DNA from 2 places in the Streptomyces cinnamoneus genome. Region 1 is predicted to be linked to the other one. Evidence: riboswitches for the same ligand, from Rfam matches in the RefSeq annotation. Region 1 holds a riboswitch; the other holds the start of a gene.
What was found. A riboswitch is a leader RNA that binds a small molecule or an ion and turns the genes downstream of it on or off. The one in region 1 is predicted to bind thiamine pyrophosphate.
Positions count from the first base shown of each region.

Region 2: linked by a shared signal. The riboswitch ahead of thiO (glycine oxidase ThiO) and the one ahead of CYQ11_RS22900 (thiamine ABC transporter substrate-binding protein) in region 1 are both predicted to bind thiamine pyrophosphate.

Region 1 covers NZ_PKFQ01000001.1:5,081,045-5,084,400, forward strand. Annotated here, with positions in the region: gene CYQ11_RS22890 (phosphatidate cytidylyltransferase) at 1-161, shown strand, start outside; gene rlmN (dual-specificity RNA methyltransferase RlmN) at 262-1,368, shown strand; TPP riboswitch at 1,416-1,521, shown strand; gene CYQ11_RS22900 (thiamine ABC transporter substrate-binding protein) at 1,517-2,602, shown strand; gene CYQ11_RS22905 (ABC transporter permease) at 2,677-3,356, shown strand, end outside.
Region 2 covers NZ_PKFQ01000001.1:1,914,341-1,917,696, forward strand. Annotated here, with positions in the region: gene CYQ11_RS07890 (Rv2175c family DNA-binding protein) at 1-362, opposite strand, end outside; gene CYQ11_RS07895 (NAD(P)/FAD-dependent oxidoreductase) at 507-1,733, opposite strand; TPP riboswitch at 1,886-1,998, shown strand; gene thiO (glycine oxidase ThiO) at 1,996-3,189, shown strand; gene thiS (sulfur carrier protein ThiS) at 3,186-3,356, shown strand, end outside.

The DNA.
Region 1 (3,356 bases):
CGCTCGGCGACCTCGGCGAATCCATGATCAAGCGGGACCTGGGCATCAAGGACATGGGTGCCCTGCTGCCGGGTCACGGCGGGATCATGGACCGGCTGGACTCGCTGCTGCCGACGGCGCCGGTGGTGTGGCTGCTGATGGTGGCGTTCGTCGGGTCCTGAGTCCCCGGCCAGGGCTCTCACCTGGGCTTTTCCTCACGAGGGAGCCCGTCGTCCACAGGACGGCGGGCTCCCTCGTTTTGTCTGCGACACTGGTAGAACCATGCCTGCACCTGGAGAACTCACTTTCGTCGCCCCCCGCGGAGCCAAGCTGCCCCCGCGGCACCTCGCCGACCTCTCGCCCGCCGAGCGCCGCGAGGCCGTCGCCGCCATCGGCGAGAAGCCCTTCCGCGCGAAGCAGCTGTCCCAGCACTACTTCGCGCGGTACGCCCACGATCCCGCGGCATGGACGGACATCCCGGCGGCCTCCCGCGAGAAGCTCGCGGCCGACCTGCTGCCGGACCTGATGAGCGTGGTGCGGCACATCTCGTGCGACGAGGACACCACCCGCAAGACCCTCTGGCGCCTGCACGACGGCAAGCTCGTCGAGTCCGTGCTGATGCGCTATCCCGACCGGGTCACCATGTGCATCAGCTCCCAGGCGGGCTGCGGCATGAACTGCCCGTTCTGCGCCACCGGCCAGGCGGGCCTCGACCGCAACCTGTCGACCGCCGAGATCGTCCACCAGATCGTCGACGGCATGCGCGCGCTGCGTGACGGCGAGGTGCCCGGCGGGCCGGCGCGCCTGTCCAACATCGTCTTCATGGGCATGGGCGAGCCGCTGGCCAACTACAAGCGCGTCGTCGGCGCCATCCGCCGGCTGACCGACCCCGAGCCCGACGGCCTGGGCCTGTCCCAGCGCGGCATCACCGTCTCCACCGTCGGCCTGGTGCCGGCGATGCACCGCTTCGCGGACGAGGGCTTCAAGTGCCGTCTCGCCGTCTCGCTGCACGCCCCGGACGACGAGCTGCGCGACACCCTCGTGCCGGTCAACACCCGCTGGAAGGTCCGCGAGGTCCTCGACGCCGCCTGGGAGTACGCGGAGAAGTCCGGTCGCCGGATCTCCATCGAGTACGCCCTGATCCGCGACATCAACGACCAGGCCTGGCGCGGTGACCTGCTCGGCCGCCTGCTCAAGGGCAAGCGGGTGCACGTCAACCTGATCCCGCTCAACCCCACGCCGGGTTCGAAGTGGACGGCTTCGCGGCCGGAGGACGAGCGTGCCTTCGTGGCGGCGATCGCGGCTCACGGCGTGCCCGTGACCGTGCGCGACACCCGTGGCCAGGAGATCGACGGCGCATGCGGGCAGCTGGCCGCCGCCGAGCGCTGATACTGTCCACCTGCGGTCAACCGCACAGCAAAACGTGACATAAATGAACATTCCGACAGGGGAGCGCACACAGCGCTGAGAGTGCGGCACGGCCCGCAGACCCTCGGACCTGATCCGGGTCATACCGGCGTAGGGAGTCAGCACCACCATGAACACCAACCTTCGGCGTGCCCTGAGCGCTGCCCTCGTGACCGCGCTCGGCGCCGGCGGCCTCGCCGCCTGCGGGGGCGGCGACGGTTCGGGCGGTGACGGGGACAAGACCGTCACGCTCGTGTCGCACGACTCCTTCGTGGCGTCCGACGAGGTCCTCGCGGAGTTCACCAAGGAGACCGGCTACAAGGTCAAGGTGGTCAAGGGCGGCGACGCGGGCGCGGCCGTCAACCAGGCCATCCTCTCCAAGAACCACCCGCAGGGCGACGTCTTCTTCGGCGTCGACAACACCCTGCTGTCGCGGGCGCTGGACAAGGGCCTGTTCGCGTCCTACGAGGCCAAGGGCCTGGACCGCGTCCCCGGCGCCCTCCAGCTGGACTCCTCCCGGCACCGCGTCACGCCCGTCGACTACGGCGACATCTGCGTGAACTACGACCGCGCCTACTTCGCCGACAAGAAGCTCGCGCCGCCGCAGAGCTTCGCCGACCTGGTCAAGCCGGAGTACAAGAACCTCCTGGTCACCGAGAACGTCAAGACGTCCTCGCCGGGCCTCGCCTTCCAGCTCGGCACGATCGCCGCCTTCGGCGAGGACGGCTGGCAGGACTACTGGAAGAAGCTCAAGGGCAACGGCGTCGAGGTCGTCGACGGCTGGGAGCAGGCCTACAACAGCCGCTTCTCCGGCTCCGCCACGGGCCGCAAGGCCAAGGGCGACAAGCCGCTGGTCGTCTCCTACGCCTCCAGCCCGCCGGCCGAGGTCATGGGCGCCGAGCCCGCGCCCGAGGAGGCCCCCACCGGGGTCGCCACCGGCACCTGCTTCCGGCAGATCGAGTTCGCCGGGCTGCTGAGCGGCGCGAAGAACACCGAGGGCGGCAAGGCCCTGATCGACTTCCTGGTCGGCAAGAAGTTCCAGGAGGACATGCCGCTCCAGATGTTCGTCAACCCCGCCAACCAGGACGCCCGGCTCCCGGAGCTCTTCACCAGGTACGGCGTCAAGGTCGAGAAGCCGGCGACCCTGGACAAGGAGCGGATCGCGGAGCACCGTGACGAGTGGATCAAGACGTGGTCCTCGCTCGTCCTGAAGTAACCCCGGCCACCGGGCGCACGACCCCGAAGGCCGGGCGCGCGGGCGCCCGGCGGACCGCGACGCGGCTCGGCCTGATGGCCGTGCCGCTCGCGTTCTTCGGGGTCTTCTTCGCCTACCCCGTCGCCTCGATCGTCTCCCGCGGCCTGAAGGACGGCGGGCGGTGGCAGTTCGCCCGGGCCGGCGAGGTGCTCACCGATCCCGCCATCGGCCACGTCCTGTGGTTCACCACCTGGCAGGCGGCCGCCTCCACCGCCCTGACGCTCGCCCTCGCGCTCCCCGGCGCCTACGTCTTCGCGCGGTTCGACTTCCCCGGCAAGCGCCTGCTGCGGGCCGTGGTCACCGTGCCGTTCGTCCTGCCGACGGTCGTCGTCGGCGCGGCCTTCCTGGCCCTGCTCGGGCACGGGGGACTGCTGGACGAGCTGTGGGGGGTGCGGCTGGACACCACGGTCTGGGCGATCCTCCTCGCCCACGTCTTCTTCAACTACGCCGTGGTCGTCCGGACCGTCGGCGGGCTGTGGGCCCAGCTCGACCCCCGCCAGGAGGAGGCGGCCAGGGTGCTGGGCGCCGGCCGCCTCGGGGCCTGGCGCCGGGTGACGCTGCCCGCGCTCGCCCCGGCCGTGGCGGCGGCCGCCCTGATGGTCTTCCTCTTCACCTTCACCTCCTTCGGCGTCGTCCAGATCCTGGGCGGTCCCCGCTACGCCACCCTGGAAGTGGAGATCTACCAGCAGACCGCCCAGCTGCTCGACCTGCCCAC
Region 2 (3,356 bases), 3.2 Mb from region 1:
ACGGCGAGCGCCTGGGCGCGGCGCTTCACCTCCGTGCCGCGATTCTCCCGCAGGGCCTGCGCGGGCGTGCCGGGCAGGGTCGGGTCCTCGGTGAACAGCCACTCCAGCATCTCTTCGTCGCTGAAGCCGTCGTCCCGCAGCAGCGTCAAGGTCCCGGCCAGGCCCTTGACCACCTTGTCCTCGCCGATGAAGTCGGCGGGCACCATGAGCACTCGGTTCTCGCCACGTCGCACGGCGATCAGCTGGCCCTCCTTGACCAGCTGCCGGACACGCGTCACCTCGACGCCGAGCTTTTCGGCGATGTCGGGGAGGTTGAGCCAGGCGGGGACGAGAGCATCGATCTTTGCGTCAATCTCGGTCACGGGACAAGCCTGCCATCCGGGACTGACAGCCGGTAGCCGGGTTGACCCGAGCCGGGCCCCGAGCCGCGCCTCAGGTCACCCCTGTGGCCCCCTGACCACTTCCGCACCCCCGCTTTCACCGTCCGGCCGGCGCCTCGCGCGGGCTCACAGGACGGCGGACTTCAGGGGCACGGAGGCGTCCGCCGCCTTGGCGCGGTCGAGGAGCGCGCCCTTCTCGATGAGCTTGCGCCCCTGGGCCAGGTCGCGCGGGCGCCCCACGGCCAGCAGCGCCACCAGCACGCCCGCGCGCAGCCAGCACACGGTCCAGGCGGCGCTGTCCGGGTCGCCGCGCCACAGGAGCTCGTCGGCTGCGGAGTGGTGGCCCGCGTACTGCACGAAGCGGCCGAACTGCTCCGACCAGAAGTACGGCACCGGGTCGTAGACCTCGCCCTCGGCGGGGCCGTGCACGATGTTGGCCGCGACGGTCCGGGGGCCCTGGAGGGCGTTGTCCCAGTGGTGCACCAGCAGCCGCTCCCCGTAGCGGGCGGAGGGGAAGGAGGCGCAGTCGCCGACCGCGTAGACGTCCGGGAGGGAGGAGCGCAGCCGGTTGTCGGTCACCACGGAGCCGTCCTCGGCCAGCACGACGCCCGAGCCGTCCAGCCAGCGCGTCGCGGGGCGCGCGCCGATGCCCACGACCACCGCGTCCGTGTGCAGCCGCGTCCCGTCCTCCAGCACGACCGCGCCGGGTTCGACGGCGGCCACGGCGGCGCCCGTCAGCAGCCGGGCGCCGCTGCTCGCGTACCAGTCGGCCATGTGGCCGGAGACCTCGGCGGGCAGGGCGCCGGCCAGCGGCCGGTCGGCGGCCTCCACCACGGTCACCCGGCAGCCCGCCTCGCGCGCCGCGGTCGCGAACTCGGCGCCGATCCAGCCGGCCCCGACCGCGACGACGTCGCGCTGCCCGGCCAGCAGCGGGCGCAGCCGCTCCGCGTCGTCCATGGTGCGCAGCACGTGCACGCCCGGCACGCCCTCACTGCCCGGCAGCGCCACCGGCTGCGCGCCGGTGGCGACGACCAGGACGTCGTAGGGGACGGGGCCGCGCGAGGTCTCCAGCACGTGCTCGCCGGCCCGCAGCCCCGTGGCCTCGACGCCCAGCTCCAGGTCGATGGCGAGCGAGGCGAAGTCCACCTCGAAGGCGGAGCCCTCCGCCTTGCCGAGCAGGACGGCCTTGGAGAGCGGTGGCCGGTCGTACGGCGGATGGGGTTCCTCGCCCAGCAGGGAGATCGTGCCGCGCCAGCCCTGCTCGCGCAGGGCGACGGCGGTCTGCACCCCCGCCATGCCCGCGCCGACGATGACGACGCGCCGGTCACCGGAGGTATTCGTCTGCTCGCTCACCCGGTCCACTGTAGGGCGGCGGCCGGCCTTGGCCGGAGCACCGCGTGGGGAGACCTCTGACACAGCGTCACGATGTTTGGGCGCGCCGTCCGGCCCTCCGTGCGCCCGGCCGCCCTTCCGGGCCGTCGCCGGCGCGTACTAGGGTGGCCGCTGCAAGCACTCGCGGGAGCCCGGGCGGACCGGGCTGAGAGGGAGGCTGGACGGCCTCCGACCGTACGAACCTGATCCGGGTCATGCCGGCGAAGGGAGGGGCTGGAAGCCCATGCACGCGCATCGAACCCCGGCACACCCAACCCATGCGCACCACACGTACGACGTCCTCGTCATCGGCGGCGGGGTCATCGGCCTCGTCACGGCCTGGCGCGCCGCCCAGCGGGGGCTGCGCACGGCCGTCGCCGACCCCGCGCCCGGCGGCGGCGCGGCGCAGGTGGCGGCCGGGATGCTGGCCGCGGTCACCGAGCTGCACTACGGCGAGCAGGACCTGCTGGCCCTGAACCTGGCCTCGGCGCGCCGCTACCCGCAGTTCACGGCCGAGCTGGAGGAGGCGACCGGCCGGGACACCGGCTACCGCGCCTGCGGCACGCTGGCCGTCGCCCTGGACGCCGACGACCGGGCCCATCTGAGGGAGCTCCACGACCTCCAGCAGCGCTCGGGCCTGGACTCGCAGTGGCTGACCGGGCGCGAGTGCCGCCGCCTGGAGCCGATGCTCGCGCCGGGCGTGCGCGGCGGGCTCCACGCGCTCGGCGACCACCAGACCGACCCCCGCCGGCTGGCCGGGGCGCTGCTGACGGCCTGTGAGCGGGCCGGAGTGGCCCTCCACCGGTCGGCGGCGGTACGGGCGCTGCTGTCCGGCGACCGGGCGGCCGGCGCCGAACTCGCCGACGGCACGCGCGTCGCCGCCGGGCAGACCGTGCTGGCCGCGGGCAGCCACAGCGGCCGGCTGGAGGGCCTGCCGCCGGACGTCCTGCCGCCGGTCCGCCCGGTCAAGGGCCAGATCCTGCGGCTGCGCGTGCCGGAGGCGTACCGGCCCTTCCTCTCGCGGACCGTGCGGGCGGTGGTGCGCGGCGGCCACGTCTACCTGGTGCCGCGCGAGAACGGCGAGCTGGTCGTCGGGGCGACGACGGAGGAGCTGGGCTGGGACACCACCGTCACCGCGGGCGGCGTCTACGAGCTGCTGCGCGACGCCCACGAGCTGGTGCCCGGGATCACCGAGCTGCCGCTGGTGGAGACCCGGGCCGGGCTGCGCCCCTGCTCGCCCGACAACGCCCCCCTGCTCGGCCCCACCCGGCTGCCCGGCCTGCTGGCGGCCACCGGGCACCACCGCAACGGCGTCCTGCTCGCCCCGCTCACGGGTGACGTGATGGCCGAGGTGCTCACCACCGGGCGGCTGCCCGACGAGGCCCTGCCCTTCTCCCCCCAGCGCTTCACCCCCGTCCTCCAGGAGCAGTCCGCATGACCGCCGGCGAAGTGATCACCCACACCATCAGCGTCAACGGGGAGCGCCGCACGGTGCCCGCGGGCACCACGCTCGACGGGCTCGTCGCGACGCTCACCACCGAGCGCGGCGGCGTGGCCGCCGCCGTCAACGAGGCCGTCGTCCCGCGCGGCCAGTGGCCGGCCACC